DNA from 4 places in the Heyndrickxia sp. FW510-T9 genome. Region 1 is predicted to be linked to each of the others. Evidence: riboswitches for the same ligand, from Rfam matches in the RefSeq annotation. Region 1 holds a riboswitch; each other region holds the start of a gene.
The links. Region 1 has a riboswitch for S-adenosylmethionine ahead of mtnK (S-methyl-5-thioribose kinase). Riboswitches for the same ligand answer to the same signal wherever they lie in the genome.
Positions count from the first base shown of each region.

Region 2: it holds a riboswitch for S-adenosylmethionine, as region 1 does, so the genes downstream of both, AC3WJF_RS20800 (Fur-regulated basic protein FbpA) here and mtnK (S-methyl-5-thioribose kinase) in region 1, are expected to answer to the same signal.
Region 3: it holds a riboswitch for S-adenosylmethionine, as region 1 does, so the genes downstream of both, AC3WJF_RS12470 (5-methyltetrahydropteroyltriglutamate--homocysteine S-methyltransferase) here and mtnK (S-methyl-5-thioribose kinase) in region 1, are expected to answer to the same signal.
Region 4: it holds a riboswitch for S-adenosylmethionine, as region 1 does, so the genes downstream of both, AC3WJF_RS09790 (methionine ABC transporter ATP-binding protein) here and mtnK (S-methyl-5-thioribose kinase) in region 1, are expected to answer to the same signal.

Region 1 covers NZ_JBYSWK010000038.1:17,949-26,182, forward strand. Annotated here, with positions in the region: gene AC3WJF_RS16855 (pyridoxal phosphate-dependent aminotransferase) at 1-1,054, opposite strand, end outside; gene AC3WJF_RS16860 (carbon-nitrogen family hydrolase) at 1,205-1,987, shown strand; SAM riboswitch class I at 2,067-2,223, shown strand; gene mtnK (S-methyl-5-thioribose kinase) at 2,344-3,540, shown strand; gene mtnA (S-methyl-5-thioribose-1-phosphate isomerase) at 3,559-4,605, shown strand; gene AC3WJF_RS16875 (ATP-binding protein) at 4,625-5,722, opposite strand; gene AC3WJF_RS16880 (B12-binding domain-containing radical SAM protein) at 6,158-7,903, shown strand; gene AC3WJF_RS16885 (hypothetical protein) at 7,910-8,062, opposite strand; gene ykzP (protein YkzP) at 8,055-8,222, opposite strand.
Region 2 covers NZ_JBYSWK010000064.1:13,738-21,971, reverse strand. Annotated here, with positions in the region: gene AC3WJF_RS20820 (DsbA family oxidoreductase) at 1-584, shown strand, start outside; gene AC3WJF_RS20815 (class I SAM-dependent methyltransferase) at 913-1,602, opposite strand; gene AC3WJF_RS20810 (YjjG family noncanonical pyrimidine nucleotidase) at 1,915-2,616, shown strand; gene AC3WJF_RS20805 (hypothetical protein) at 2,671-2,805, opposite strand; gene AC3WJF_RS20800 (Fur-regulated basic protein FbpA) at 2,935-3,135, opposite strand; SAM riboswitch class I at 3,206-3,309, opposite strand; gene murI (glutamate racemase) at 3,766-4,539, shown strand; gene AC3WJF_RS20790 (DinB family protein) at 4,704-5,171, opposite strand; gene AC3WJF_RS20785 (aspartate aminotransferase family protein) at 5,615-6,832, opposite strand; gene AC3WJF_RS20780 (GntR family transcriptional regulator) at 7,282-7,455, shown strand; gene AC3WJF_RS20775 (hypothetical protein) at 7,452-7,622, shown strand; gene AC3WJF_RS20770 (MBL fold metallo-hydrolase) at 7,736-8,234, opposite strand, start outside.
Region 3 covers NZ_JBYSWK010000021.1:56,416-64,649, forward strand. Annotated here, with positions in the region: gene AC3WJF_RS12460 (hypothetical protein) at 193-339, opposite strand; gene AC3WJF_RS12465 (pentapeptide repeat-containing protein) at 690-1,169, shown strand; gene AC3WJF_RS12470 (5-methyltetrahydropteroyltriglutamate--homocysteine S-methyltransferase) at 1,303-2,430, opposite strand; SAM riboswitch class I at 2,512-2,612, opposite strand; gene AC3WJF_RS12475 (GNAT family N-acetyltransferase) at 3,403-4,002, shown strand; gene AC3WJF_RS12480 (NUDIX hydrolase) at 4,042-4,488, shown strand; gene AC3WJF_RS12485 (aminoglycoside 6-adenylyltransferase) at 4,953-5,840, shown strand; gene AC3WJF_RS12490 (RNA polymerase sigma factor) at 6,135-6,692, shown strand; gene AC3WJF_RS12495 (anti-sigma factor) at 6,658-8,091, shown strand.
Region 4 covers NZ_JBYSWK010000014.1:76,091-84,324, forward strand. Annotated here, with positions in the region: gene AC3WJF_RS09760 (LCP family protein) at 88-1,065, opposite strand; gene fosB (metallothiol transferase FosB) at 1,213-1,629, shown strand; gene AC3WJF_RS09770 (DinB family protein) at 1,685-2,149, shown strand; gene solA (N-methyl-L-tryptophan oxidase) at 2,463-3,593, opposite strand; gene AC3WJF_RS09780 (MetQ/NlpA family ABC transporter substrate-binding protein) at 3,668-4,510, opposite strand; gene AC3WJF_RS09785 (methionine ABC transporter permease) at 4,691-5,353, opposite strand; gene AC3WJF_RS09790 (methionine ABC transporter ATP-binding protein) at 5,343-6,383, opposite strand; SAM riboswitch class I at 6,558-6,675, opposite strand; gene AC3WJF_RS09795 (sigma-70 family RNA polymerase sigma factor) at 6,877-7,503, shown strand; gene AC3WJF_RS09800 (helix-turn-helix domain-containing protein) at 7,491-7,736, shown strand; gene AC3WJF_RS09805 (YvrJ family protein) at 7,753-7,911, shown strand; gene AC3WJF_RS09810 (glutaredoxin family protein) at 8,022-8,234, shown strand, end outside.

The DNA of each region.
Region 1 (8,234 bases):
CTGCAACATGGGCCTTCTCCAATAACAAATCCGAAAATTCAATCGAAGAATATCCTTCAGGAACCTTTAACCATGCAAAAAAAGATCCCTTTGGTGCTTTAACGTCCCATCCAATGTTTTGCAGCCTATCAATAAAAGCATTTCTCCGGCTCTCATACATCGTAGTTAATTTATCGACGCATTCTTGTGATTCTAATAACGCAGTAGCAGCAGCTTCTTGAATTGCTCCAAATAAGCTGACATACAAATGATCTTGCAATAAATTGATTGCTTCGATCACACTAGCGTTTCCTACAGCAAAGCCTACTCGCCAACCTGCCATATTATACGTTTTGGATAATGTATAAATTTCTATTCCCGTATTTTTTGCTCCTTCGGCTTGCAAGAAGCTCACAGGCTTTTTACCATCAAATCCTATTGCACCATAAGCAAAATCGTGAACCACACAAATATTATGCTCTTCCGCAAATTGAACAGTTTCATCAAAGAAAGACAAATCAGCACATACACCTGTTGGGTTATTTGGATAGTTTAAAAACATCAATTTTCCCGAATCAGCTACTTCTTTTGGAATCGAATTAAATTTTGGCAAGAAATGATTTTCCGCAAGCAAAGGCATATTATACATGGCGGCTTGAGCTAACGCTACCCCAGACATATAATCTGGATAACCAGGGTCCGGTACAAGAACAGTATCACCGGGATTCAGCAAGCATTGGGAAATCTCTACAAGACCTGCTTTTCCGCCAAATAAAACTGCCACTTCAGTTTCCGCATCAATTGTTACCCCGTATTCACGTTTGTAGAATGTTGCTACCGCTTCTTTTAAATAACTATATCCTCTAAAAGGGGAATATTTATGATTATTAGGATTTGAAGCTGCCTCCTGTAATCGCTGAACAATAAGGTCCGGTGTAGGCTGATCCGGATTTCCCTGCCCAAGATTTATCACATCATGCCCCTTCGCTTTCTCCTTCTCCACCTTTGAAACTAAGGAGGCAAAAAATTGCTTTGGTAAGTGGGTCAGAATATCGGATGTCGGAAACGTTTTCATAGAATCACCCTTTTAATATATATTTATCAAGTTTTGAACAGTAATTGTATTGAATATTTAATTGCTTTTAAATTTTTCTTTCAAAATCTAATTACAAATGTTATAACGAAAACAAGACGATGTAAAGGAATTTTTCGAGGAGTGGTATTGATGAAGTGGAAGATTGCCTGCATTCAAATGGATATTGAGTATGGCTGCCCAGATAAAAATTACACAACAGTTAGAAAATGGATTCAAAAAGCTGCAGAGGAAAAATGTGATATTGCCGTACTGCCCGAACTATGGACTACTGGATATGATTTAACTCGATTATCCGAAATTGGCGATGAAAATGCAGCAGAATCTTTGAGTTTTCTGCAAAATGCAGCGAAGGAATATAAAATACACCTAATTGGAGGATCCGTTGCGAAAAAAACAGACGATGGAATCTTCAATACGATGCTAATTGTGGATCGTAATGGACAATTGGTTAAAGAATACGATAAGCTGCATCTTTTTAAATTGATGGATGAGCACCTGTATCTTCAAGGTGGGAAAGGAGACGGATTATTCGAACTGGAAAATGAAACATTTGGCACAGTTATTTGCTACGATATTCGTTTTCCGGAGTGGATTCGCAAGCATGCGTTAAATGGAGCAAAGGCGATCTTCGTTTCAGCCGAATGGCCAAATCCTAGGTTACATCACTGGAAAAGCTTATTGATAGCTAGAGCTATTGAAAATCAATGCTACGTTATTGCCTGCAATCGTGTTGGCAGTGACCCTAAGAACCATTTTTTTGGACATTCGCTTATTATCGATCCATGGGGGGAAATCATTTCAGAAGGAACAGAAAACGAAGATCTAGTCATGGGAGAAATTGATATAGAAACCGTTTCAAAAGTCCGGAACACAATCCCTGTTTTTACTGATAGATTGCCAGAATTCTATTAAATTTATTTTTTTTATTGACAAATAGAATTTCATGTTTGTAAAATAGCTTTAATTGAATATTTGATTATTACCTAATTTTCTCTTATCAAGAGCAGGCTGAGGGATTTGGCCCTATGAAGCCCAGCAACCGACCGTAATACCGTTGTAAAACGGGGCGCTATGTTTTTGCGCCGGGATTTTCCCACGAAGGCACGGTGCTAATTCCAACAGAAGAATTTCCTTCTGGCAGATAAGAGGTGCGAAGATGACTTCAAGCCTCTTTCTATGTGGAAAGAGGCTTTTCTTATTGTTGAAAAGCCTCCTAAACAGAAAATTTCTAAATAGCATTAATGCTTTTATCAGGAGGAGGAATTAAAATGGCAATAGCAAAGGAAAATACATACACGCCATTAACGGTGGAATCAGTGATTGATTTAGCTATCCATTTACAATTATTCAATAATAAAGAAAACTTGATTTGTAAAGAAATAGGTGATGGAAATTTAAATCTAGTTTTTCATATTTTTGATAATGAAAGTCAAAAAGGAATTATCGTAAAACAAGCACTGCCATATGCTAAAGTTGTAGGTGAAAGCTGGCCACTAACCATCCATCGCTCAGAGATCGAGGCCAATGCCTTAAAAATTCATGGTGAATTTGTGCCGCATCTTGTACCAAAGGTTTATCATACGGACAAAGCTTTAGCGATTACTGTTATGGAAGATCTATCTCATTTAACAATCGTACGTACTGGCTTACTAGATGGACAAAATTATCCACTTCTTTCTTCGCATGTCGGTGAATATTTAGCAAAGACATTGTTCTATACATCAGACTATGCTCTTCACCCATTCAAGAAGAAGGACTTGGTGACACAATTTTCCAACCCAGAGTTGCGTAAAATTACTGAAGACTTAGTCTTTACAGATCCATTTTTCGATATAGATACAAATGATTATGAAGAAGAACTTAAGGAGTCCGTCCATGAGATTTGGAAAGATTCATCGTTAAAATTCGAGGTTGCCAAGTTAAAGAAACAATTTTTAACTGAAACGGAGGCACTTCTACATGGAGATTTACATACAGGCAGCATTTTTGCCAGCAAAAAAGAAACAAAGGTCATTGATCCTGAGTTTGCTTTTTATGGCCCATTCGGCTTCGATGTAGGACAATTCTTAGCGAATTTAATTTTTCAAGTTATCATAAGAAAAGGTGAGCAAAGAGAAATAATTCTTGATCATATTGAAAAAACATGGGAGACATTTCAATCTATTTTTATCAGTTCATGGCAGAAGGATTGCCTTGAACCATTTGCAGAAGTTGATAGCTACTTGCCTTATATCCTTGAAAAAATATTCACTGATTCCATCGGTTTTGCAGGATGTGAATTAATTCGCAGAACAATTGGACTTTCACATGTTAAGGATTTAGATGAAATTACGGAGAAAGATGTACGAATTGCCGCCAAAAAGAAAGCATTGAAACTGGGCAGTGTATGTATTCATAATCGTAATTCGATAAATAGCATCCAGGATTTTATTCCACTTATAAAACATAACATCAAAGAAATATAACACAAAAGGAGTATATACATGGTTCACACATTACGGATTCCCATTTCTGTAGAATGGAAAGAAGATCATATTAAGCTTCTAAATCAACAGAATCTTCCCCATCAAACAGATTATATTGACTTATTAACAATTGAAGATGTGTATGATGCAATCGTTACGCTTAAAGTTCGTGGTGCGCCAGCCATCGGAATTGTGGCGGCATATGGACTTGCGATGTCTGCTCAAAAATATGACACTGCAACAATAGAACAATTTAAATTGAAGGTCGAAACAGAAAAAAAATATTTAGCTAGCTCAAGACCTACTGCAGTCAATCTATTTTGGGCACTTAATCGTATGAATAAATCGCTAGAAAATGTTCGCTCCATAAATGAAGCAAAAACAACGCTTCTTCATGAGGCTTTTCAAATTCAAGCAGAGGATGAGGAAATGTGCAGACAAATTGGTGAGAACGCCTTAACTTTGCTAAATCCTGGTGATTCAGTTATGACCATTTGCAATGCCGGTTCTATTGCTACTGCAAAATACGGAACAGCACTTGCTCCCTTTCACCTTGCAAGGGAAAAAGGAAAACAATTTCATGTATACATTTGTGAAACCCGACCTGTTTTACAAGGTGCAAGATTAACTGCCTGGGAATTACAGCAATCTGGTGTGGAAACTACCTTAATTACTGATAATATGGCAGCACATACAATGAAATCAAAAGATATAAAAGCAGTAATTGTTGGAGCAGATCGAATAGCTGCTAATGGGGACACAGCTAATAAAATTGGAACGTTCGGGCTTGCACTTATAGCAAAAGCACTTGACATACCATTCTATATTGCGGCACCTTCATCAAGTTTTGATTTATCCATTAACACTGGTGATGAAATTACGATTGAGGAACGACACGCAAACGAAGTCCTTCAAATAGCCAATACGACCATTGCTCCGGAAAATACAAATGTGTTTAATCCAGCATTTGATGTTACTCCGAATCATTTAATATCTGCGATTATTACGGAAAAAGGGATACTTTATCCTGATTATACTGAACAAATCCGCAAAAATATCGTATAAAATAGAAACTAGCCTACCGCTAGTTTCTTTTAATTGGGATATATAGATGAAATTTGGTGCCAACTCCAACTTTACTTTCAACCTCTACTTTCCCTTTATGTTCTTTGATAATTTTATAGCTCACCATTAATCCTAATCCTGTCCCGCGATCCTTCGTTGTATAAAAAGGTTCCCCTAGTCGTTTTATCTTCTTTTCGGGTATTCCTTCGCCTTCATCTTCGATAACTATATGTATATACTGATTTGGCTTGTTATCAATCTTTATCGTAACAAATCCACCTGAAGGCATTACTTCAATGGCATTTTTGATGATATTAATGAAAACCTGCTTCATTTGATTGGGCTCACAAAATACCTCTGGAAGTTCTTCTTCATATTCGTTCTTAAATTGAATATTATTCATTAATGCCTGACCATTCAATAGCTCCAATGTATCATTCATTATCATTCTCATATCATGGTATCTAAATTGGATAGCTTGCGGCTTGGCAAGGATTAAAAACTCCGTTATGGTAGATTCAATTCTCCTTAACTCAGACATAATGACCTTAAAATACATGGAATGATCTTCCTTCATACTCATTTCCAGTAACTGAATAAATCCTTTTAGAGCAGTCATTGGGTTTCGTATTTCATGGGCAATACCAGCGGCTAATTCGCCTACTACACTTAGTGTATCCGATTTTTGTAATTGCTCCTGCAACCCTATTTTTTCGGTGACATTTCTAATGACAGTTAAGCTTAAGTTAGAGGTAACATTTCCTTTAGAGCTAAATTCGAAATACATGTTACCATTTCTAGTCGGAATAGTTACCATAGAATCCGCAGTTCCTTGTCTTTCTAACTCTGCGATATGTGCCTCAATTTCAACTTTAATCCTCGGATTAATAATTTCCCAAATATCTTTTCCAATAATATCTTCTCTTTTAGAATTTAGAATATCTGCAGCTACAGGATTTACATCCACGATTTTCTTTTGTAGATTCCATAGAATCATCCCATCAAATGCCTCTTCAAAAAGACTTCTATATAGCTTATCACTTTTCTTTAAATCGAAGTTTTTTTCATTATCAAATGCTAATTGACTCTCCTTTATTAGCTCATCACTAATATCCATTCACACTCTCTCCTAATTATTCGTCTATACATGAAATTTCTATATTTACATGCTAAAATTCCCAAAAAACATTTATTATAGTTTGTTATATCCAATACTTTCGGTACCTTACCAAAAATTCCTGCGTATTTAACCATTTTTTTAAAATAATATCAGACATTGAGGTTTTTGCGGACATTCGTTAAAATAAATTGATTGGGCTGTTTTTGTATAAATTGTTGCTTTTCGCTCTTTGAGCAAAATACTAAAAAACGAAAGTTCCGGTGCATCTTTTCTTAAATAACATCTATTTTAAAATAAGCTGGGAAATTTATGAGGTTTTGATTAAAATAAACGCCAAAGTATAAGAAAAGAGCAATTGATCACAAACAATTATTTTATTTACCATTAAACAATCGCCCACCGAATAGGAAAGTAGAGGAAGATTAAAAAAAGATGAACATTATTGTTAGTACATTAAACGCAAAATATATCCATACTAATTTAGCGATTCGCTATCTAAAAGCATATGCAGAACCTGAATTCAATGTAAAAATAACTGAGTATACTATTAAAGATCCTATAATGAATATTGTATCAGATTTATTTTCAAAAAAACCAGATATATTAGGATTCAGCTGCTATATTTGGAATATAGAAGAAACGATACAAGTTATTAAAGTGATCAAAAAAATTATGCCACAGTTAAAAATTGTGCTTGGCGGTCCGGAAGTAACCTATGATTTTACCTACTGGTTAAAACGATTGCCCGAGGTTGATTATATAGTAGTAGGCGAAGGGGAAGAAACATTTAAACAACTACTGAAAGCACTTGATGGACAAATGAGTATAGAAAATGTCCAAGGCATTTCCTTTATGAAAGATGAAAAAATAGTCATAAATCCAGCTCCAAGTAAAATTGACTTAAAACAACTCCCATCCCCATTTCGCTTTGATGAAGATTTATCACATCTTTCTAAACGCGTTATATATGTAGAAACTAGCCGTGGTTGTCCATTTAACTGTCAGTTTTGTCTATCTTCCATTGAAGTGGGAGTCCGTTATTTTAACAGAGATAGAATTAAAGATGACATTCGTTTCTTAATGGATCACGGTGCAAAGACCATTAAATTTGTCGACCGAACTTTTAATATTAGCCGCAGCTATGCTATGGAGATGTTCCAATTCTTAATTGATGAGCATAAACCAGGTACTGTTTTTCAGTTTGAAATCACTGGTGATATTATGAGGCCAGAGGTTATTAGCTTTTTGAATGAAAATGCTCCAGAAGGTTTATTCCGATTTGAAATTGGAGTTCAATCAACAAATGACCTTACTAATGATCTAGTAAAGAGGAGACAGAATTTTGAAAAACTAACTAGAACCGTTACGATGGTGAAGGAAGGCAAAAAGATTGACCAGCATCTTGATCTTATAGCCGGTTTACCAGAAGAAGATTATCAATCCTTTCGAAAAACATTTAATGATGTCTTTGCATTACGACCAGAAGAATTACAGCTTGGATTTTTAAAAATGTTAAGAGGTACTGGGGTAAGAATTAGAGCAAAGGAACATGGCTATGTCTATATGGATCATGCTCCATATGAAATTCTCGAAAATAATGTCTTATCATTTGAAGATGTAGTCAAAATAAAGCAAGTAGAAGATGTATTAGAAAAATATTGGAATGATCACCGAATGGATGAAACAATTGAGTATTTGGTGACCCAAATATTTGAAACACCATTTGATTTTTTTCAAGAGTTTGGGACTTTTTGGGAGGAACAAGGCTGGGGCCGTATTGGACATCAATTAGAGGATTTATTTAAAAGGTTAAGTCAATTTCTAAAGAGTATTCATGCGTCCGAGTTTGAATTAGTGCAAGGACTGATGAAATACGATTACTTAAAACAACATCGTTATAAGCCTAGAAAGTCATGGTGGGAACAAAAAATAGGCAAAGAGGAAAGTACACAAGTTTATAATTATATAAAAAACCATCCAGAACATTTAGGAGATTCATTTCAAGCTTTGTCACTTTCTGAAAAAGACCTATTGAAGCATACCATTATTGAAGAAGTTCCATTTGAAAGTAGTTCATTTTTACATTCAAAAATACTGGAAGCAAATCCTTCATATATACTTATTTACTTTGATCCTTTTTCAGGTAAGTCAACAATTTTCCCGGTAAAGAAACAATAATGCCATTTATTTGGCACTATTGTTTCTTTTTTCATTGTCTTTCTTTCTATCCTTGTTTTTGGTAGCTTGACTCAGTTCAAAGAATTTCACAGCATTGATATCTCCAACTTCAGAACCAAGCTCCTCATTTGTCATAATTTCCTGTTCCCTTTTATCCATTGTTTTTTCCTTTCCTACCTTGCTTAGAATTCCGATTTCCATGTTTCGCTGTTTCTTCGCCACTTGAATATTCTGTAGCAAATTCAGACTCAGCTAGGTTTTTTTTTGGTGTTTTATTATTTTTTTCAGCTGCGTTTGCCTCAGCTTTTCTTTTTACCATAATCAAATCCTC
Region 2 (8,234 bases), on a different contig from region 1:
CAAAACAAAACTATGATATGGACATGCATCATTTGCTTGCAACAAAATATGGAATGAGCCTAGAGCAAGCGAAGGCAGCGAATGCAAATGTTGCCCAGAAAGCAGCAGAAGTTGGTTTAACATATCATTTCGATACCATGAAACCAACAAACACGTTCGATGCTCATCGCTTAACTCATTTTGCTGCACATCACGGCAAAATGACCGAAATGACAGAACGTCTATTTAAAGCTTATTTTACCGAGTCCAAACATATTGGAGAACACGAAACATTGATAGCGTTGGCAGCTGAAGTTGGATTAGATGCAGAGAAAGCGCGTGAAATGCTAAATAGTGAGGAATTTTCAAAAGAGGTTCGTGCCGATGAACAAGAAGCCGGGATGCTTGGTATCCAAGGAGTTCCATTCTTTGTAATCAATCGAAAGTATGCTGTTTCAGGAGCACAGCCAATTGGGGTATTTTTAAACGCGTTACAAAAAGCAAGTGATGAAGAAGGCTCCATTACTATATTAAATGATGATAAGAATGAATCGGGTGATCCGTACTGTGCGGATGGAAAGTGTGAAATTCCTGATATTAAATAGTTTAAAACGGAAGACTTGGAACTTTCTTAATCCAAGTCTTCTTTATTGTGACAAGCTTTATTCATAATGAAGATCCAGCTTGGTGATTCTACCAGGCTTTTTGTGGGTCTAAAGACCTAATTCGGGCTATTTACCCTTAATTTCGGTCTGTTCAATGGCTGTTTCGGTCTGTTCCTTACTTATTTCGGTCCGTTCAGCAACAATTTCGGTCCAAACAGTGCAGCATTAATATGTTCAGAATAAATATGGAACCAAACGGCAAAAATTTCATACCGTTTTCACTCCAACGATAAAAGCAGTGCATTTAATACACTGCTTTTATCGTTTATTATCTTGTTTTTTGCAACTTTGCCATAAAAGTCATCGCTTTGTCTAAGGCTACTTGTTCGGTGTATTGCCAATTTTCATAGTCCATTGCTCCGCCTGGTTCACAGTGCACTAAATGTAAATCGGTATTCTTCAATAATAGACTCAAATCAGAAGGTGAATAGCATCTTAACGATTGTGTTATCTGATTTTCCTCATGATCCTTCAGCCACCAAGTATCTAACATCCTGCATCTATTTGCATCGAATTCATATCGCCTAGCAATATTTCCAAACTCCATTTCTTGACCGGAGACCTTAGCCCAGTACCAGGGGGTATAAATATCAATCAGTGCCACACCATTTGGTTGCAGCCACTCGGAAATGCGCTTTAACAATATTTGTTGGTCAGTATCTTCTCCGACCCCAAATCCATCCCAATAGCAAACAACATCAAATTGTTCCTCTATATCTACTTGATAGAAATCACCTTGAATGATGCACAGATTTCTTCCTATATTATGCTTTTCAGCAAGTTTATAAATATTTTCTACACACGAAGGGGCGAGTTCGATAACAGTAACTTCATATCCACGTTTTGCAGCAGTAACGGCAAAACGTCCATTGCCACCACCTAATTCAAGGATTTTAGTGATAGGCTGATCGCTAAAACGCTCTATTTTATCAACTAGGTCTTCTTCTAAGTGATTCAAATCAAAATCGTATTGTGTAGTTCACCAAATAAATTGTTTATCATAAAAATCTTTAACCCATTTCATTTAAAAGCACCTCTTTAGGATAAAATTTTTTGTCCTGAAGCAGCTTTTAAAATCAATAAAATAATAATCCCACGTAAATCCTCCTTGGAAATAATGATAATTCCAAATTTATTATATATTCTAAAGGTAGCTGCCACAAGTACGACAATGGAAATTAATTCTTGTTGGGGAAGGAGAAATTGGTTTTCAAGGCAGGGAAAAACTTTTAAACTAGTAAAGTAGACTTCTATGAAAGGGACGATAACCATGAAAACATATAAAGCATTGTTTTTTGATATAGATGATACTCTCTTGGATTTTCGTGCTGCTGAGAGTGGAGCATTACGACAGCTTTTTGAAGATGAGCAAATTGAACTGACTCCTCAAATGGTGCAACAATATAAAATTATTAATCAAGAACTTTGGCGAGAATTCGAAGAGGGGAAACGTAGCCGTGATGATGTGGTTAACACTAGGTTTGCTGCATTTTTCAAGGAATACGGAAAAGAGGTAGATGGTGTTTTATTGGAAAATAAATACCGTGGCTACCTGCAAGAAGGCCATCAGCTTATCAGCGGTGCACTGGAATTAATTACAGAACTGAAGGATCGTTATGACTTATATATAGTGACCAATGGGGATTCTGCCACTCAGGATAAGCGCCTTCGTGCGTCAGGCTTGTTTCCGTTATTTAAGCAGATATTTGTCTCAGAAGAAACAGGTTACCAAAAGCCGATGAAAGAATTTTTCGATTATGTGTTTGCGCGCATCCCAAATTTATCTCCAGAACAGGGATTAATTATTGGAGATTCACTAAGTGCAGATATAAAAGGCGGCAATCTTTACGGGCTCGATACATGCTGGATCAATCCAGATCGAAAAGAAAACAATACGGACATCGTGCCAACGTATGAAATCCAAAATCTTGAGGAATTACATCATATATTGGCTGCAATTTCTTCCAAATAATTTTTGCCTGATGAAACTTAGAGAAACCGATCCCGTGGGACCGGTTTCTCTTACTTATACCCCATCTGTCTTATCTCGCTTATCCTTATTTCTTTTATTCCCTTTACTATTATCCCCGCTGACAGATGATTGCCCATGTAAGGAAGGGGAATTTTGATTGCCGCTGCCTTTATTAAATTTCTTTGTCATGCATTTCAGCTCCTTTCTATCACAAGTACAGTTTGCCTCTTTTGTCTAAACTTATGATATTTATTAAAAAAAGAAAACAAGGGGACGGTTCTTGCTTTTCTTGAAACGCAAGAACCGTCCCTCTGTTTCCTAAAAATTTCTCCACTTGATGGAGTCTATCCCACTGTGCGGATGGTTCTTTGATTGAATTTTATAATATTCATATTCCAAATCCGATAAGGTTAACTCAAATAAATGCTTACCTTCTTTTTTATATTGATCAAGCTCAATTAGCTTACTAATCAATTCGTTCCTTCTTGTTTCAACAGCTTCTCTAAGTAATTTACCCATAAAAAAACCCACTCCTTTTTTTAATTAAATAAAAGATAAGAAGAGGATTGATCAAATGTTTAAGTACCTCAACTTATCTACCAAGCCTAAGCTTGCAGGAATTAGCACAGGATTCCATTGGAATCTGCTGCTGAGGTTTCATCGGGCCAGTCCCTCCACCTCTCTGGATAAGTTTCCATGACATATTAATTTTTTTATTGTTATTAGCATAAATCCTATAATTCCTATTTGTCAACTTATATTTATTGTTTATTTCCATTTTTTATGCCAGCAATTTAGTGATAACCGAAAACAGGATAACATAATCTAATTCAGGTATAATTCTTGTCTACTGATACCAATTGCTTTATTGATGGCTGTATGATTGATTAAGTTTTTATTAAAGTCTCCGATAATACCAATTAATTTTCTTAGCTTAGTTTGAGATGAAAAAATATTGTAAATGAATTAAAAATAATTGTACAATACTTTTTTAGAAGGGGAAGTAATGGCGAAAAATTTTACAAAGGTTTTCGTCTACAAAAGCAACATAGTAAGAATAGAGCCTCACCTAATGAGTTTAACTAAATTTTTTTCAGACTCCTCGCAATGTATAGAGCTAGAAAGAATAAAAAGAGAAGAGTGGAAGTAATGAGAATTGGATTTTTTGATTCTGGTATTGGTGGAATGACCGTACTTCATCAGGCATTAAAGGTTTTGCCAAAGGAAGATTACCTCTTTTATGCAGATACGACACACATACCATATGGTGAAAAGCCGAAGGAAGAGGTAAAACAATATATTTTTGACGCAGTGGAGTTTATCGCAAATCAAGGTGTTAAGGCGGTAGTCATTGCCTGTAATACAGCTACAAGCATCGCTGTACAAGACCTTCGTGAAAAATATGATATCCCTATTTTGGGCATTGAGCCAGCGGTAAAACCAGCAGTGCAGAAATGTGAAGAAAAACAGAAGAAAGTGTTAGTGTTAGCAACTAGATTAACACTTAAAGAAGAAAAATATCATCATCTCGTACAAAGCATCGATCATCATGATATCGTGGATAGTATACCACTTCCAGGTCTTGTAGAATTTGCGGAGGAATTTGAATTTAGGGAAGAAAAAGTGTTGCCATATTTACAAAGAGAGCTATCCTCACTTGACTTAAAGCAGTATGGAACAGTTGTTTTAGGATGCACCCATTTTCCATATTTCACTAACTCCGTGAAGAAGCTGTTTGATAAAGAAGTTGAAATGATTTCCGGAAGTATTGGAACAGCAAAAAACTTAGAGAGAATATTAAAGGAAAGAAATTTACTGGGCAACGGAACAGGTGACATTTCCTTTTTTGATTCAGGTACAAAGGTGGACAAAGATACACTTTCAAAGTATAAAAATTTGTTTCGCATCTTGGATCAAATATAAGGTACTATTATTTTGGAAACTATCAATTACACAATTAATTTAAAAATCTAGGAATATTTACTATATAAAAACCGATATCTTGTAAATTAAGATATCGGCTTTTTTCTTGTTAGCCCAAATTAAAAAATTCAACCCTAGGGATAACCTTTAAATGTTATCCCTCTTTATTGACGCTCCCAAAACGCTGGCGGTTCAATCCCAAGTAACCGTAAGTAAATAAAACCTTGGCCACGATGGTGGATTTCATTTTCCAATGTATAATGTAGACGTTCGAAATGACTCATTTCGCCACCAAAAAAGGGATCTTTTTCTACGGTGTGCAACCGTTCCTCGGTGATTTTTGGCCACCATTTTTGCACATCCTCCTTTATTTCACGACAACTGTCTAAAAGTTCCTCTTTGGTAGAAACATCAGCAAAAGAATGGCTATATTCCCATTCACCGATAGCGATACCGCGTACGTATGCTCTTTCAATATCTAGTATCTCTAAAATCATTTTTGAGAAAGGACGAAGTGGTTCTACGGGTGCAAAGGTGAATAACTTGTCTTCAGGGAATACCTCAATTGTTCGAATGGTTAAAAGACGATTCCCATCCAAAATTTCGCGAAATTTCTCCAATGTCATGACCATTGTTGGTCGCCTCCTTAATTAATTGTCCCTTTCATTTTAAAACGTCAACCCTGACAAAAGTAGTCAGTGAAAAAAAGAAAAGATCCTAACTTTTTAAAGTGTTCATTTCAATAGAGTTATTTACTTTCAACAGTCATTAGCTGCATTCCTTCGATAAAAAATGTAGCTCATTCAAAAAATAGCTGTTACTTTTAAGAAATTATAAATACCTCGATATGTTTTCTTTGTCCCTTTTGGAGTTAATTTGCACCTATTTTAAGCGAAATTTTGCATTATAATTAAATATAAAAAGTCCAATTTCTCAACATTGAAATTAAGAAATTGGACTTTTGCGTTCCTTCGAAATAGCATACGATGCTTGAATATATATTTTACTTATCTTAGCTAGAGAATGCTTATTTTCTAATTAATACATTAGCGGTGAGAATGATGAAAAAATAGCATTAACAACTTACTAAAGCTGCTGAACAAGTAAGACAGTAAATAAACTGTTTTATAAATTCATCAATCTCTTCTTTCGTAATAATAAATGGCGGAAGTAACCTAATAATATTTCTTTGTGTCACATCAACCAACATTCCTTTATCCATTAATGATAACTGCAGTTCTTCTACATTTACATTCGTATCATTCATACTAATGCCAAACATCATACCAGAGTGACGTACTTCTTGAATTAAATAAGAATTTTCTTTCTGAATTTCTTGAAGTTTGTTATTTAAATATAAGGAGGTTTCATAAGCTTTTTTCATTAATCCATCGTCAATTAATGTTTTTAATACAGTTAACCCTAAAGCCGTTCCAATTGATGAGTGAGCGAACGTTGTTCCGTGATCCCCAGGTGAAAAAGTATTACATAACTGAGAACCTACTATTATTCCGCCTAGCGGTATCCCTCCTCCTGCCCCTTTACCAAATTGAATAATATCAGGTGTAATATGAAAATGCTGATAAGCAAACAACTTTCCTGTTCTGCCCATACCACTTTGTACCTCATCAACTATAAGAAGTACATTATATTTTTCACATAAATGTTGAACTCCTTTTAAATATTTACTTGATAAAGGATATATCCCACCACTTCCTAATACGGGCTCGAGCATAATTGCAATTGGCTGTTCATGAATGATTGTTTCTTCTAATTTCTCTATATTTTCACGTTCCACTTCAAAAACCGGAATAGAAGTTTTAGGGAAGTTTTGATATATTTTTTCTTGTCTCGTAAAGTGAAGTGCACCTAATGTTCGCCCGTGGAAACTACCTTTAAGTACAACTATTCCATCACGTTCTTCATTTGTTATATTTCTATATTTATTAAGTAACTTTAATGTTGTTTCTGTAGCCTCAGTACCAGAGTTTGTATAAAAGACTTTACCGCTCTTTAAGGTATAACTCACTAATTTCTTTGCATATTCAATGGCAACTGGATTTAAAAAATGAAAAGGAAGATGCAAACATTTTTCAACTTGTTTTAAGGTGGTTTGCACGATGTTTGGGTGATTGTAACCTAATATATTTACTCCAACACCAGAAAATAAATCTAAATATTCTTTCCCATTTACATCATACAGTTTACAACCTTCTCCTCTTTCTATAGCAACCTTCGTACGACAATATGTAGGCATTATATACTCTTCGTCTAATTGAAACCAATTAACCATAAAAAAGCTCCTCCTAGTTATTAATACCGTTTCATATTTACAAAAAATAAACTTTTATTTAAAGAAACATTCCCTACTTTATTTTCATCTTTTCATAATTCTATCTGTTCAAAAAGGTCCACTGCATAGGAGTTTTCTTTAACTAGTGGTCTGTTCACACATCGGTTCAAATTCACTTTATTTTGTAATTCCTTGATTAATGTTACTAGCTTTAAAAATTCAGCAGGCTTAATGAGGACTTTATTCAAGTATATGATGATTGGAAAACTGGATTAATAACTGTGACAGAAGGAATGAAGCATCTTGATTTAAAGCCTAATACTTTTTCGTATGGTCTACTTATATGTAAAGAATTCCCTTGATATTGTACAGATACAAAGATAATTTGATCAATCAAACAACTAAAAGCCCCTCATTATTTTTCTATTTGGATATCAAGAATTTAAAGGGTGTATGAAGAGTTAGAAAAAGAAGGCTTTATTGTAACGAAGGTTGGCAAAGGCTCGTATGTTGCTCCGGAAAACTTAGAGATGATGCTGGAAACGAAAAGACAAATAGTTGAAAAACAACTTTTTAGAGGCATGGAAAACAGCAAAGTTGGTGGGAATAACGAAAGAGGATGATTAGATATGAAAACTATTTTAGAATGGAAGCCTCTAACATAAGAATAGATGTTACATCACAATTATCCCAGCCTATATTTGCATGGATTCCCTTTATTGCTTCCATTATTATCGGCTTTGTCTCCATGCAAGTATCCGTTAAGATATATACTAATAAGGATTTATAAAAGTTAATCCGTTCGCTAAATACCCTAGTTAAGCGAACGGATGCTTTATTTTAAAGGAATAATTTAGTTATTATCATACTGCCACTTATCGTTATATAGCAGGTTTACTGCCATTAAAATGAATAAGATTGCCCGTCATCTGGTACTAGAATATGATTGGCAAGTTCTTTTTCATCAATGAAGGCTTTTAATTCTTTTCGAGTTAATAAGCAGTGATTGACAGTCTCCATATGGGAAACGATAGTAGTCGAATGTTTGGCATTCATATAGGTTTCATAAATATCTTCTTTCGTCATAATGATAGGATCGCCTTGGAGAAATTGTGCAGCCCCTCCATTTACAACGATTATTTCCGGGTTGTGAATCTTGATGGCATCTTGAACATCATTGCACCAAATGGTATCGCCTGCAATATAAAGCGTCTTTTCATTCGGGTGCTTAAACACAACACCAGAAACTTCCCCCATCAATTTGCCTATTTCTCCAGTGCCGTGTTTTCCCTCGGTTCTAGTTAAGGTAATGCCTCCGATACTAATAACATTCGTTAACGCTTCAACGTTATGAAAACCTTCTTTTTTAATTGCCTCTGCGTCCTTTTCATTTTGAGCATAG
Region 3 (8,234 bases), on a different contig from region 1:
TACTTTTCTTGGATCGAACTTATTCATAAAGGATTTGGATTTATCCTACGGTTCTTATGTGATTGTTTTATTGCAAAAGGGAATAAAATAGAGACCGATATTTTTGATCAGTTCATTTATGGTGTGTCTCATTATCTTTTATAAAAACACCCTCATTCATTATTGAACGAGGGTGTTTTTTATGATTATTAATTAATTGACACGGATCATTTCATGAATATCGCGGTCATAACGGATTCTTGTATGCTTGGATTCAAGACGTTCAAACTCATCCCTTTTATTAATTGATTTTGACTGAAGAAACCAACTTTTAAATTCATAAAAAATATTTGTCATCATCAAAATCCCTCCGAAATATGAGTAATGGTTTTCATAATGTTATTTTAAACTCCATTTTTTAAGGTTGGATTAAGTTGGTGTTAAACATTTATTTTGTTGATAGCGAAGTTCGGAATTACGTGCTATATAGTACTAGATGGCTTAAGTTTGGTTATTTAGCTTTACTCCACAAAAATACGAACTGACTCTGAAGGTTATTGTTTTCACGTTTTAGAGAGTAAGTAAATATTTTAATACTGCTAATTGTCGAACGATAAAATATTTTAGGAGAAGGAGTTTTTATTTAGATTAAAGAACTTTATTGAGATATAGAAATTGAATACTTAACACAATCAATGGGGGGTTATGTTATGGTGTTGGAAGTTAAAAACTTTGATTTGAAGATGGCAGATATTTCTGGTTCGAAGTGGAAAGAAGTTAGAGCTGAGGAGCTAGAAATTGACAACGTCAGTTTGGCTAAAACTAAAATTAATAACGTAAATATGCACAAAATGGTAATAAATGATGTGAATATGGGCGAAAGCAAAATCTCAAACGCTAATCTATCTGGAGTAGAAATTCAGCATGCAAACTTTAGCCATGCTGTTATTGACCATGTTCATTTATTTGGGACTGAATTTCATAACGTTGTATTTCCAGTCGAAGGTGATGAGAATTACAATCCAAATGGACAATATAAAACAATAAGTTTTCATAATTGTGACCTTACAAAAGGACAGTTAAAAAACTGTAATTTATCCAATATGGAGATTACTGATTGCGATATTTCTGGATTAAAGATTAATGGAATATTAATTGAGGAATTAATTAAGAACAAACAAAATGAGTAGTTCCTTTTAAATTCCAATTCGTTAGTATGATTAAGGTACTTTATTAATAAAAGAAAAAATTTAATGTGAAGACAGCTAAATAAAAATACCTCCTACCCTAATGATAGGAGGCATTTTTGTTAATCACTAAGCTTTAGACGGTACCCCATACGCTTTCAGCAAGTTTAATTATGTGTCTTATCTTATTCCATTGATCCTCTTCTGTTAAAATATTGCCTTCTTCTGTACTAGCAAATCCACATTGAGGACTTAATGCTAGATTTTCTAAAGGAATATATTGACTTGCTTCTTTAATTCTCGCTTTTATTTTGCACGTGTCTTCTAGTTCCGGAAATTTAGATGTAACTAATCCTAATACAACGGTTAGGTTATGATGATGAAAGCTATTTAATGGTTTGAAATCACCTGAGCGATTATCGTCGTATTCTAGGAAAAGCCCATCTACATGTAAGTTGGCGAATATGGCATCTGATATCGTATCATATCCGCCGCTTGTAATATAGGTAGATCGAAAGTTCCCTCTGCAAATATGCATAGTTATTAACATATCATCAGGTCTTTTAGAAATAGCTTCATTTAGGCAGCGAACTCTAGTATCGATGATATCTTGTACATCCATTCCATGTTTTTCAACGACTGCTTTTATACGGTCTTCCGACACAAAGTCAATCCAGGAAGTATCATCTAACTGAAGATAACGACAGCCTGCATCATAGAAGGCTTGAATGGCTTTTTGATAAGCTGCAACTGTATCAATATAGAACTGTTCTTGGTTGTTAATATAATATTCATCACCTTGAATTCTAGTAAATAACATGTTCGGACTTGGAATAGAAAACTTCGCAATCTGACTTCCGTCACCGTATTTTTCCACTGCTTGTTTTAAGAACGTAAAGTGTTCTAGCATATAGTGTCCATTAAACTCTACTTTTCCAACTACTTTAATGGCATTATTCTTTGGTTTGTCACCTTTAAAGTTATTAATATACTCTGCTTCAAATAACTCAACGCCTTCTAAACCTGCCAAGAAATCTAAGTGCCAATACGAACGTCTAAATTCACCATCTGTGATGGACTTAAGCCCAACCTCGATTTCCTTTTGAACCAGCTTCTCAATTTCTGCATCCTCCACAGCTTTTAAGGCATCTTTATCGATTTCCCCATTTGCAAAGGCCTTTCTCGCTTTTTTAATTGGTTCTGTGCGAAGAAAACTACCTACATGATCTGCTTTAAATGGTGCTTTAACTAATGTTTTGGTCATAAATTCATTTCCCTCTTTCCTATAAAAATAAAACCCTCTTCTTACAAATAAGAAGAGGGACAATTTCCATAAACGTATCTCTTCTTATCTTCTAGCAATTGCTACTGGAATTGGCACAGTACTCAAATAAGTCTGTTGCCGAGGCTTCGCAGGGCCAGTCCCTCCGCCTCTCTAGATAAGAATATTCGAAAATATTTAACTATAAGTTAAATTACACCTGTTAGGTTATTCTGTCAATGAAAAAATCTGCTATGTTACGGATAAAGTGGATGGAAGAAGAAAAAATCTAATGGTGGCTTTCCTTAAAAAATTTTACGCGGACCCTGAGTCCGCTATTTTCATAAAAAACCCTATTTTAGTGGTGATTGCGGACACACGTTCCGCTATTTGCTGAAAATCACACAAAAATACCCCTTTTTCAGCGTAATAGCGGAACGTGTGTCCGCTAAAAACGTGAAATCACCATTTTTTCCACATATAACGGAACGAGTGTCCTCCTAATTCTAAATACATGAAAAATCTTATTGATGAACACGTACCAAATAATTATTACGATATTTTTCGTTTGTCTATCGATAAATAATATACATTTCTCAATAAGAAAATTAAGTTACTTTCTGGTAGTGCTAAAGGAAATGCTTTAAACATTGTGCGGACATAGACATTATTTTTTGCTGCTGTTTACTAGGATACACATGGTTTGCAAAAAAAATTGATTCAATATTCTTCCGCAAAAGGTTGTTTACAATAAAATAAAGTTTCTGTATAATTAGAACAGTTAGTAAATACGTTAATGAGGGAGGGGATTTATTATGATTAAATCTAATTGTATACAGACTAAGTTTTACGTCGGTGTGTCCCCCTCAGGATTAAGCTAATAGATATTGAATAATAATTTATTTCATTTAAAGGCCTTCGTAAAATAGCGGAGGTCTTTATTTATTTAACTAACTTTGGAATAGGAGATTTGTTATGAAAATTAGACCATATCAAATAGATGATGAACAGGGATGGGTAAGATGCAGAGTCTTATCGTTCTTAGATACTGCGTACTTTGACAATGTATTAAAGGAAAAGGAAATGTATGAGAACTCAGCAATTGAATTAGTCGCTGAAGAGGAAGGTCAAATTGTTGGATTAATAGATATAGAGTATGAAATTAAGGAGCGTACAGTATGTTCAAGAGGAACTGGACTTGGAGGAATGATATGGCATATTGCAGTTCATCCTGACTTTAGGAGAAAAGGTATTGGCACACAGCTTCTTAATGAAGCGGAAAAGATTGCTAAAAGTAAGGGGTTAAATCGATTGGAAGCTTGGACAAGAGATGATGAATGGGTAAATAAATGGTATGTGAAAAGTGGATTTATGAAGGTTGAATCCTATTTACATGTATATATGGATGGCGGAAAAGAGTTAGACGGGGCAATGAAAAGTGAAATACCTAAACTTTATCCTGTTCAGGCATTTGCTCATTATGTTGGAGATAACTTTGACTTAGTAAAGGAAAAGTTTAATAGAGTTCACGAATGTGTTTGTTTTGAAAAACGGTTGGAGAAATTTGATAGCTAGGCATTAACATTAACGTAAATATTTTTTGGGGGAATTTATATGTTTATAGTAAACGTAGAAGGCGCAATTCATCGAGACGGTAAATGGCTATTAATTCTAAGAAGTGAAAAAGAGGAACATGCAGGAGGAGGTCTTTCTCTTGTTGGTGGAAAATGCGAAATAGAGGGAGTCTCTTCAAATATTTTAGAAAGGACTTTGCATCGAGAAATTTATGAAGAAGTTGGAATCGAAGTGACAGGACTTAGATATGTAAACAGCTCCTCATTTGTTACCGATTCAGGTTTACATGTAATAGACATCGTTTTTCTATGTTTCCATCAATCTGGCGAACCTTATGCTAAAAGCACCGACGAAGTTGATGATGTCGTATGGATGACAACTTCAGAGATCACGGCTCATAAAGAATTACCTTCTTATCTAAAAGAAAATGTAAAGCTTGCAGAGAGTTTACTAATAGAAACTATTCCAATGGATCAAATTACTTGAACAAGGATTTCCGACTTTTAAATCGAATTAAAATAATATAAAAGAGTTAACGAGTTCTTAATAAGGGTTATGAAGGACAAAATGAGCTAGAAAAAGAGTCAAAGTGTCCTTCATAAAGGGTATCAAGGACAAAATGAGCTAGAAAAAGAGTCAAAGTGTCCTTCATAAAGGGTATCAAGGACAAAGTCAGCTAGAAAAAGAGTCAAAGTGTCCTTCATAAAGGTTATCAAGGACAAAGTCAGCTAGAAAAAGAGTCAAAGTGTTCTTCATAATGGTTATCAAGGACAAAATGAGCAAGAAAAAGAGTCAAAGTGACCTTCATAATGGTTATCAAGGACAAAATCAGAAAGAAAGGTAGAAAAAATGTCCTTAATAAGAATATATGAATATAGATGAGGCTGATAGATAAATAATCTAACTTTTATTGTTGAGAGGCAAAAAATAATAAAATCTGGAGGATCGCCATGAGAAGCGAAAAAGAAATGTTCGATTTAATTTTAGGGGTAGCACATGAAGATGAACGAATTCGTGCTGTTTACATGAATGGTTCCAGAACGAATCCTAATGCTCCAAGGGATATTTTTCAGGATTACGATATTGTATATGTTGTAACTGAGATGGCTTCTTTTATAAAGGATGAAAAGTGGATTGATATTTTTGGAGAGTTAATTATGATTCAAGAGCCCGATAAAATTGATAAACTTTTGGGGAAAGAGATGGATTTTGATCGGTCTTACGGATATTTAATGCTTTTCACAGATGGAAATCGTATCGACTTACATATTGAAACAAAGGAAAATATGCTGGAATGGTACGGCAAAGATAGTCTCACCATTCCCCTTTTAGATAAAGACAATATTCTTCCACCTATTCCTTCTTCTTCTGATATTGACTACCATGTGAAAAAGCCGACAGAGCCAATTTTCATGGGATGTTGCAATGATTTTTGGTGGTGCTTGCAAAACGTTGCAAAAGGAATATGGAGAGATGAATTGCCGTACGCAAAGCAAATGTTTGAAAATATAATAAGAGGCAAATTGGATGAAATGGTTTCTTGGTGGATTGGTATGAAAAACGACTTCCAGCTTTCATCAGGTAAAATGGGCAAATATTTTAAAAAATACCTTCCTGAATCGTATTGGGAGATGTATGAAAAAACATATTCCGATCATAGCTATGATAACTTTTGGGATTCTATTTTTACCACCAGTGAATTGTTTAGAATTTTAGCTAAAGATGTTTCAAATAACCTGTCATTTGTATATCTAATGGATGATGATAAAAATATGACGGATTATCTTAGACAAGTAAGAAATTTGTCTTCTGATGCAAAAGAAATTATCCATAATTAGGCGTAATGAAAAGCCATTCCTTAAACATGTAGGAATGGCTTTAAAGTTTTTCTGTATTATCTTTAAATTTGTGGTTCTTAGCATCTACTGTAAAGTCTTTTTCTTCCTATTTCCTATTTGCAAAAAAATAAGTACTGTTCGTTTAACTGCGTGATGGAAAGTGTAAATTTTAGCAATAGATTCAAACAATACAGCTGCCTTTTCGTAAATTAATGGATATGCATCATTTTCTTTTTGATTAAGTGTCACAAAATTTCGAACCCGCTCGTTATATTCAGTGAGAGGAGGTATTTCATGAGAGAAAAAAACAAGGATTATGAAAAGATGGAAGAACTATACGAGTTATATGAACAAAAAATCTATTATGTAGCCTATTCTGTTTTAAATAATATTCAGCAGGCTGAAGATGCAGTTCAAGAAACGTTTATCACTCTTTATCAGAATCTGGAAAAGCTTCCTAGCATGAACACTCAAGAGCTTAAACGCTACATTTTGAGAATTGCAAAAAACAAAGCGATTGATAGTTACCGAAAAAATAAACGACATGAAACGTTCATAGAAGAATATCAAAGAGAATCACCAGAAGCAGCGCATGAAAATATTGAAGAATGGGAACAGCGTTTAATGTCTGAAGTTCAAATTGATACATTGATAACAGTGTTAAAGGAGTCTTACAGGCAGGTTTTTAAGTACAAAGTCTTCTATAACTTAACATATCAGGAAATTTCAAAGCTAATGGGGACAACTGAGGTAAATGTTCGTAAGCAATTTGAACGCGCTCGAAAACGAGTACTTAACATTATAGGAGGTATACAAAATGACGAATTCAAAGAAATCCAAAAAAATGTATGACTTAGCTGAAAAAATTGCTTTAGATGATTTTGATATTCTAGATGAACAACATGAATTTTCAGATACTTACAGGCACAAAAAGAAATTGTTTATGGATGAAATTAAGAAGAATGGTGGACAACCACGGGCCAAGCGTAAAAGGCATCGTATTTTAATCGCCGCTGCTTGTCTTTTGATCGGCATACCGACAACTGCTTTTGGCGCAGTAAAAGTCTATGATATGATTGTCCAAAAACAAAATTATGAAGTAAATGTTGCAGTGCCAAATATGGCCCCAAATAAAATTGACAATTGGTATAAGTTGAAAGTCGGTTATTTACCAAAAAATATGGAAGCAAACCATCACGAAACTATGAAATATTCATTTAAAGATAACTACGCAAAGGGTGGGTTTTCTTTCGCTCTATGGAGATTAGGAAAAAATTCAGATTTTAAAACTCTGTACTCAAGCAGCTATGAAGAAAAAGAGATAAATGGTAGGAAAGCAGTAATTATCAATATAGACACTGGAAACAAAAAAGTAATGTTTAACAGACAAGTCTTTCTCTTATTCAAGCAAGAGGGGATGATGTTAGAAAGTTATATTGGAGCAGATGTAAGTGACAAGCAAATGATGGATGTCATGAAGAACATTTCACTTGAACCCACATCTATGGATAAGGCATCAATGACATTTGATTATGATGCAGCTCATCATAGCAAAGCGAATGAACCAACAAAATATACCGTAATTCCTTTGAAAAAAGACAGCAAACAACTATTTAGTGTAGGTCAAACTGTTCCGATAACAGTCAGTAAAATAAAGGGTACAGGAACAAATAGACTTGATTTTGCTGTAGATAAAGTTGAAGTTTTTGATTCCATCAAAGATTTTAAACAAGAGAACTTTAATCCATTAGGACAAGAAATACTAAGTGAGAATAAAGCATTAGATCAGACAAAGAAATTGTTACCGTACAGACGGGATGTATATAGAGTGGGAAATGGTAAAGATTCAATTGACGAATTGGTAGACTCCAAATTAGTTAATCTCAAATTTGTCTACCTGACAGTAACAGTGAGAAATATTGGTAAACAAGCAACAGATGAAATTTACATGTCTCCGTCCTTACAAGTGCTTAAATCTGAAAATAATGCATGGAACTATGCTGAAGAAGTTGGGATGGACGAAAAAAGTATTATGACTGGCGAAGTTGATTATATAGAACCGCATGGAAAGGGAAAAAGCTTTTACAATATTGGCAGTATCAAGCAAGGACAAACAAAGAAGATTAAATTAGGATATTTTGTGGATGAAGATAAACTGGATTCAATTTTCCTTGATACTTTCCATTACGGGAATGGTGAAACTGAAGACATGAATGCGGGTAACCGTTGGTGGTTTGATATTCGTCAATAATAAAAGTAAGGAATAAATAGATATTAAAAAAGTTGCTTATATTTATTAGTAGCTCACTTACGATGGAGAAAAAAACGAAATAGCAACCTGTTTGGCATACCAAATCACAAATGACTTGGTATGCCTATTTTTAAGGTTATGTT
Region 4 (8,234 bases), on a different contig from region 1:
GGTCAATTGACACACGCCATTTCTTTACTTTCTACCGTTATTTATCTATATAGCAAATATTGACCAAGAAATTGACTAACTTTTTGTTTAAGGATTTGAGCTACTGGCTTTACTGCTATCAGCTGTACTGCTATCACCATTTAAAAAGTCCTTAATCGCTTGCTGGTTTTTCTCTTTATCAATTTCCAAGACAGCCCCATCATAAGAGACATATCCATTTTGGTAAGCACCTTGTACAGGGACGGTAAGAGTTTCAATATTTTTCGGACGTTTTAGTAAAAACTCACTTGCTAATGCAATAGCATCACTAGTGTCCAAATTCGTCTGAATAAATGGTTGAATTGTTCCTAATAGCTTAGGCGCCTTTGTAATTCCATTTACGCTCAAAACCTCATCCTTTAAAGCTTGCATAACTTCTTGTTGGCGTGCTACACGACCAAAGTCACCTAGGGCATCATGTCTAAATCTAGCATAGCCTAATAACTCTTTTCCATGTAGCTTCTGTAGACCAGGATGTAATGTAACACCGATATTTTTTGACATTTCCTGTTTGACATTTATTTCAATTCCATCCGGTGCTAATGCATCAACAATTTTTTCAAATCCTTTAAAATTAACCATTACATAGTATTGTACGTCAAGTCCAAAGTTTTGTTTAATCGTTTGTCTCAGTAATTCCGGACCACCTAAAAAGAATGCTGTATTCAGCTTATAATTTTTATAACCTGGAATCTCAACGAACATATCCCTCATTAAAGAAATAAGCTTTACACTTTTATTTTTTGGATCATATTGAGCAACCATCATTGTATCTGTACGGGATTTTTCCTTCCCTCGTTGATCAATTCCAAGTAATAGAAAGTTTACCTTTCCATTAATATCTTTTTTACCATTGAATTCGATTTTTTCCTTTTTTATTCCTGTATTACCAGCTTGTTTTAAACCTGAATAATATTGAAAAGCGGCACACCCCGCTGTCGCAATAATTATCACAAATATAAGTAATAGAAGAATTCTGCGTCTTCTTTTTTTTCTTCTTGTTTTATTATCAAGTCTTGTAACCATAGTATCCCTCAACTTTTTATAATAGAAATTTGAATACCTATAATTTTTTGGTGACCTTTTTATTATTAATGAAAAATTGAATTTTGTCACCCCTCCAATTTTTGTTGATATAATAGGTGAAAGTTACCTTAAGAGGAAGTGCATGATATGAAAGGAATTAATCATCTACTATTTTCTGTATCGAATTTGGAGAGTTCTATCGAATTTTACAAGAATGTCTTTGATGCAAAATTACTTGTAAAAGGGAATACTACCGCATATTTTGACTTAAATGGGATATGGTTGGCACTAAATGAAGAAAAGGATATCCCAAGGAATGACATCCACCATTCCTATACTCATATAGCTTTTTCAATAGAAGAACATGAATACGAACACTATTTGTCGAAATTTCAAAACTTAAAGGTAAATATTCTTCCTGGAAGGAATCGCGATGAAAAAGATCATAAATCCATCTATTTTACCGACCCAGATGGACATAAGTTTGAGCTTCATACAGGTACATTAGAGAATCGACTAACTTATTATAAGGAAGAAAAAAATCACATGAAATTTTATATTTAAAATGGTAGTGTATAAATAGGAAATTTCAGAATTATTAAAAGGCGGAGATAAAGGAATGTTGCAAAGACATGAAATCTTATTTAATCAACTAGAATCTTTCAGAGAATGGACACTTGGAATATTAGAAAATATTACAGAAGAGCTTGCTGATATTGTACCTGAAGGATTCAATAATAATATTCGATGGAATTTAGGACATATTTATTTGGATCAATATCTCTGGATTAAAGCGGTGACAAAAGAACCTATATCGATTCCGGAAGACTTTCATGAATGGTTTGGCTTTGGTACAAAACCTGCGGATTGGACAACAGCCCCTCCAAGTTTAGATGAGCTAAAAAAGTTGTTAGCCGAACAGCCTAAATTGATTCGTGAACTTTACGAAAACCGCTTAGAGGAAGAATTTGCACCAACAGAGCTCGGAATGTATACGATCTCCCAAATTCTCGTTCGCACAATTTATCATGAAGGAATGCATGCGGAAACGATTAAGCTGCTTAAAAGATTTTTGATGAATTAGGTAATTGTTATATTTTTCAGTGGGTTTTATAAATGAATGTATCAATAGAATTAATAGTTCCAATTACGATTGAGAGTGCCCTCCATAGATTTTGTGAAGGACACTTGGTTTTGTTTTTTGCTTTATTTTGTCCTTCATCCACCTTATGAAGGACACTTTGCTTCGTTCTTCGCCTTTTTTTGTCCTTCATCCACACTATGAAGGACACTTGACTTCGTTCTTTGCTTTTTTTTGTCCTTCATCACTCTATAAGTGCTAAATTTCGAATAACTATCTTTGTTGGATGCATCTTGAAAATCCTTTTGAACTTTTTCTAAAATCGATCTAATGAGAATAAAGAAATATCATATTCCGTACGACCATTAATTGCTAATTGGCTAAGTATTTCACCAATTACACTTGCAAATTTAAATCCATGCCCTGAAAATCCGCAAGCGATGATGACCCTGTCATTTTCCGGATGATGGTCAATGATAAAATGATGGTCACTGGATTGTGTCATCAAACATGTTTTCCCTTCCTTTAGCCTTCCATTAGCTTTTGGAAGATACGTATTTAGAAATTCACGGAGTTCACTCTCATCCGAATCATATGCTCCAAAATTTTGAATATGTTGATCTGGATCAATCTTCTGACCACCATCTGTTCTTCCCAACTTAAGCCCAGCTCCATTTATACTAGGAAAGCCATAAAACATTTTATCAACATCATCTACATAAAAGGATGGGAAATGATCGATATCAAAAACTCCTTCTTCGGTTTCAAACCAGCCAACTACTTTTCTTACTGGTTGAATAGGAAGCTTTAATGTTGGTAATAACTTGGCAGCCCACGCTCCAACGGTTACTATTAACTTTTTAGCTATAAATTCATTGGTGGCTGTAATTATTTTTACTTCGTTATTATCATTCATTATTATTTCAGTTACAGGTGAATGGGATATTATATTAGCGCCATTATTGAGAGCGATTTCTTTATAGGCACGTACCGCATTTTCGCTATAGACTAATCCAGATTCAGTTTCAAAACAACCTATAAAATCATCAGGCACTTGAAACCCTGGCCATTTTTTGCGAATTTGGCTTGCTGACATGACTTCTAATGGAAGATCAAAATTCCGAGCTGCCTCTATAGTCTCCAGAAGAAATGCAGAATCCTTCTTCCCCAGCCCTAGCACGCCTGTTTTTTCAAATATTTTATAACTAGTTTGTTTTTCTAATTCTGTCCATAATTTTTGCGCACGTTGGACTAAAGTTACATACTGCCTGCCCTCGCCGTATGCATGTCTTATCATCCGTGTACCACCATGGTGACTACCATGGTCGTGCGGTGGATCAAAAGAGTCTATCAATATAGTCTTTATATTTTGTTGCGCTAAAAAAGCCCCCGCAGCCATTCCCATTGAGCCCGCACCAATGACAGCAACATCATAAATCTGTGTCATATCGATTATCTCCAATCTTTTGTCAACTGATAAAATGGAGGTTATCCTTTAAAGGATAACCTCCTGATGCATTCTTAATTTTGTTTGTAGTCATCTAAATAAGATACTGGTTTTATAACCGGAACAGCAGCACCGTTAAAGTGTTTTTTGATAAAGTCCGTTACTTCTTTTGTATGGTAAATATCCACGATTTGTTGTAGTGTCTTATCATTTTTTCGTTTTGCTTGGGCTGCGATAATGTTAACATATGCCTTATTGCTAGCATCTTCACCGAAAATAGGATCCTTAGAAGGATTTAATCCTGCATTAATCGCCATATCACAGTTAATAATAGCTGCTGTTGCGTCATCTAGACCACGTGGTGTTTGCGCTGCATCAACTGGAGTAATTTTCAAGTTTTTAGGGTTTTCAGCAATACTTTCTAAACCGCCTGCACCAGTAAATCCAGCTTTTAATGTAATAAGTCCTGCTTTTTGCATTAACAATAAAGCTCTTCCAAGATTTGTAGCGTCTTTTGGAATAATAACTTGGTCCCCATTTTTAATTTCACTAATATCTTTAATTTTCTTAGAATAAATTCCCATTGGCCAAATAGATGTTGTTCCAATTGCAGCTAAATCAAGATGATGGCTTTTTTTGAAATCATCGAAATAAACAACTGTTTGGAATGCATTAATGTCAATTTCCCCGCTATCTAATGCTAGATTAGGTTGTACATAGTCATCAAATTTAACGATTTGTACCGTAATTCCCTTTTCTTTTGCAAGCTTTTTAACAAGATTCCATGTTGGCACCTCCGATGAAGTTGTTCCGACCTTCACCACTTTACTTCCATCTGTTTTACTTGAGCTGCTGTTTGAACTGCACCCTGCAAGTACTAGGAGTAAGCCAAACACAATAATAAGTAGTCTTTTCATAATTTTTTCCTCCACATTGTTTTTTTATCGTTCATCAGGAAATTATTAAATTTAATCCTGTTGAAAACATTTTTGAAAAATGGTTTACGTCTAGCTTCAGGTGAAATTTGTACTTCAATTTCAATAGCGCCTTTCGGCTAGCGGATGTACAAGTCGCTTACGCATTTGTTTTGACATGTTCTATTTTCTTCTCAATTTTCTTGCGATAACATTTCCAAGCGATTGAATAAGCTGAACCATGACAATCAGAGTGACAACAGTAATGATCATAACCTCTGTTTTAAATTGGTTATATCCATATGTAATCGCCAAATCACCGATTCCACCGCCACCTACTGCTCCGGCCATTGCGGAAGCACCGATCAATCCAATCGTCGCGATCGTTAAAGCCAAAACAAGTGAACTCCGAGCTTCCGGAAGCAGGAATCTCCAAATAATTTGCCAAGGAGTTGCCCCCATCGCTTGTGCTAACTCGATTGTTCCTTGATCGACCTCAAGCAGTGAGTTTTCTACTAATCTTCCAATATAAAATGCCGTATACAAAACTAACGGAACTATTGACGCCGTCGTACCTATTGAAGTTCCGACTACTAATCTTGTAAAAGGAATAATAGCCACCACTAGAATGATAAACGGAACTGAACGAAAAATATTAATAATAACGTTAAGAATATTGAATAATACTTTATTTGGAAGTATTCCTTTTTCCCTTGTAGTGACTAAAATAACGCCAATCGGTAAACCAATGATGATGGAAATGATCAACCCTACAATCACCATATAGAGAGTTTGATTTATTGCCGTTAAAAATTCCGGCCAAAACCAGCTCCAATCAAATGGCATCCCCTGTCACCTCCTTTATTAATGCATTATTCTCATTGATATATTGAACGGCACGATTCATTTCTGCTCGTTCACCCTTAAATTCAACAAGTAAATTCCCAATTGGGATCCCTTGAAGCTCTGTTACCATCCCATGAAGAACATTCAAATCAATTGAAAATTTCTTAGCTGTATTGGATAACAGCGGCGTATTGGTAGAAGCACCTTTAAAAATAATTCGATAAATACCTTGTTGATTAGATTTTCTGTTTTCTTTAATAAGCTTTTGTATCGATTTTGGTATCGTATCGTTCAATACCGTTCTTACAAAACTTCCCGCAATTTGCGTCTTTGGCTCGGTAAAAACATCTATAACTGGACCTTGTTCCACAATAATCCCATTTTCAATAACGGCCACCTTATCGCAAACATCGCGAATTACATTCATTTCGTGCGTTATCATTAAGATTGTAATACCTAACTCATCACGAACTTTTCGCAAAAGATCGAGAACAGCTACTGTTGTATTCGGATCAAGTGCAGATGTCGCTTCATCGCAAAGAAGAATATCAGGGTCTGTTGCTAATGCTCTAGCGATCCCAACCCTTTGCTTTTGACCACCAGACAATTGTTCCGGATACTGGTCCATCTTATCCTCCAATCCAACAAAGGATAATAATTTTGTTACTTTTTCTTTAATGATGTCCTTTGGAGTCCCCTCTAAAAGGAGCGGCATCGCAACATTCCCGAAAATGGTTTTGGAATGGAGTAGATTATATTGCTGAAAAATCATCCCGATTTTCTTTCTTTGTTTCCGTAAATCTTTTGAATTAAGAGATAGAATATCAACCCCGTTAATTAATACTCTTCCGGATGTTGGTCGTTCCAACAAATTTACACAACGGATTAGTGTACTTTTTCCTGCACCACTAAACCCAACTACTCCAAATATTTCTCCTTTATCAACTTGAAGATTAATTCCTTTTAATGCTTCCACTTTTTTCTCTTTGCCACTGCTATATAACTTATGGACATCTTCTAAAACAAGCATGTAGAAATCTCCTTTTTTCAAACTGTTTTATCATTTAACTTAGTAAATTCATATGATAACTCGGATATAACAATCTTTTCCGCCTAAATCAAGATTTTACGCTTAAACGAAAAACCCTTCCTCTTATCCACAGATCAGATAAGAAGAAGGGTTTATATGTATAAGCCTCTCTACTTCTTATCTTTCAAATCGACTTCTCGATTTGCAGGAATTAGCACGGTTTTTGCCAAAAAACAGCAAACCCGTTGCCGAGGTTTCATCGGGCCAGTCCCTCCACCTCTCTGGATAAGTAATAGCGTTTTATTAATTTTTTAACTTGCAAGACTAATAATATTGTCTTTTTTAACGTAAGTCAAGAATTTTTTTGATATTTTCTCAACAAATATCAACTGATATTTGGCAAAATGCAATAAGGAACATTTGTTCTGTATTTTTAAAAAATGGTTGTAAAATACGATTTTCTATTTGTCTTATATACTAAAGGAGGATGCCCATGAACAAAGACTTTTTACAAATATGCAAATTAAGTCCAACTGAAGAAAGAGTTTTAAAATCTTTTTTTCAAAAACATGAGCAGTCTTTAACAAATTCTGCTATTCAACAATTTTTATCAAAAAGTAATAATTTGTCACTGCTCATTAAAGTATTAACATGCCCTACTACTGAAAATGAAGGAAAGTTAGAATCCAAGTTTAGAGAGTTCTTAATTGAGCTACGATTAGTTAAATACATTTCACAAATAATACACTATCAAAATCTAAATCTTACTAAATCATTGCAAACTTATAAAAACAGATTTCCACTCTATTTGGATCAAGAAATCACAATTGGCGAAGAGATAAAAATAGTTGATACGATTCCCTCAGGTGAGGAATTCATAATAAAAGAATCAATCAATTTTGAAGAAGAAATTAACAATAATGAACTTTTTAAAACCATTCAATTATTATCAGTTCAACAAAGAGATATTTTAAGACTCTATTATCTTGAGGGTTACAATGACCGAGAAATTGGTGAGAGATATCATGTAACACAACAATCTATTGCAAAAGGTCGGAAAAAGAGTATTGAGAAAATTCGACAGTACCTTGAAAAGAGTGATTTCAAATGGAAAGTATAGAGTACTTAATCACCCAAGCCAAAAGTCATAATGAAGCAGCACTTATAACCATTATTGAATCGTTTCAACCAAAAATAAAGAAAGTAATTAATTGTAATTATCTTATTACAAATTTCGACGCAGATGATCTAAAACAAGAATTATCCATTAAAATAATTCAAGCAATATATAAATTCAGTTTCGAAAACATACCAGGATTTTGGGAATTTTTAAATCAAATAGAAAATGTGTAATAAGGAGGTAGTATAAATGGATAATCTATCACCAGCCATACAAATTATTGAAAATTATGGATTTCCTATTCTTGTTTCTATTTATCTTCTAGTTAGATTTGAGAGGAAGCTAGATTCTTTAGCGGAAAGCATAAATAAATTAATAGGAGTGATTGAAAAAGCAAATAGTAAATAAAACAATTTATTTTGAACGAATTTATAATATGAATATCTTTTTAGCCTAGTCGTATGTATCCAACTTTTATAATATTTTTTACCTTTATTGGAGATAGGAGGAAATATATAATGAAAATAGCGATGTATACATCAACCTCTTGTTGGCAATGCCTTGAACTTAAAAATATATTTTCAAAAAATAATATTACTTTTGAAGAGCGTGATATCCAAAAAAACAGCAAATTTTTGAATGAGTTTTTTGATGAGTTAAGTGGAACTGCTTATCCACTTACAGTATTTTATAATGATAATAACAATATTATTGATACGGTTACTGGGATT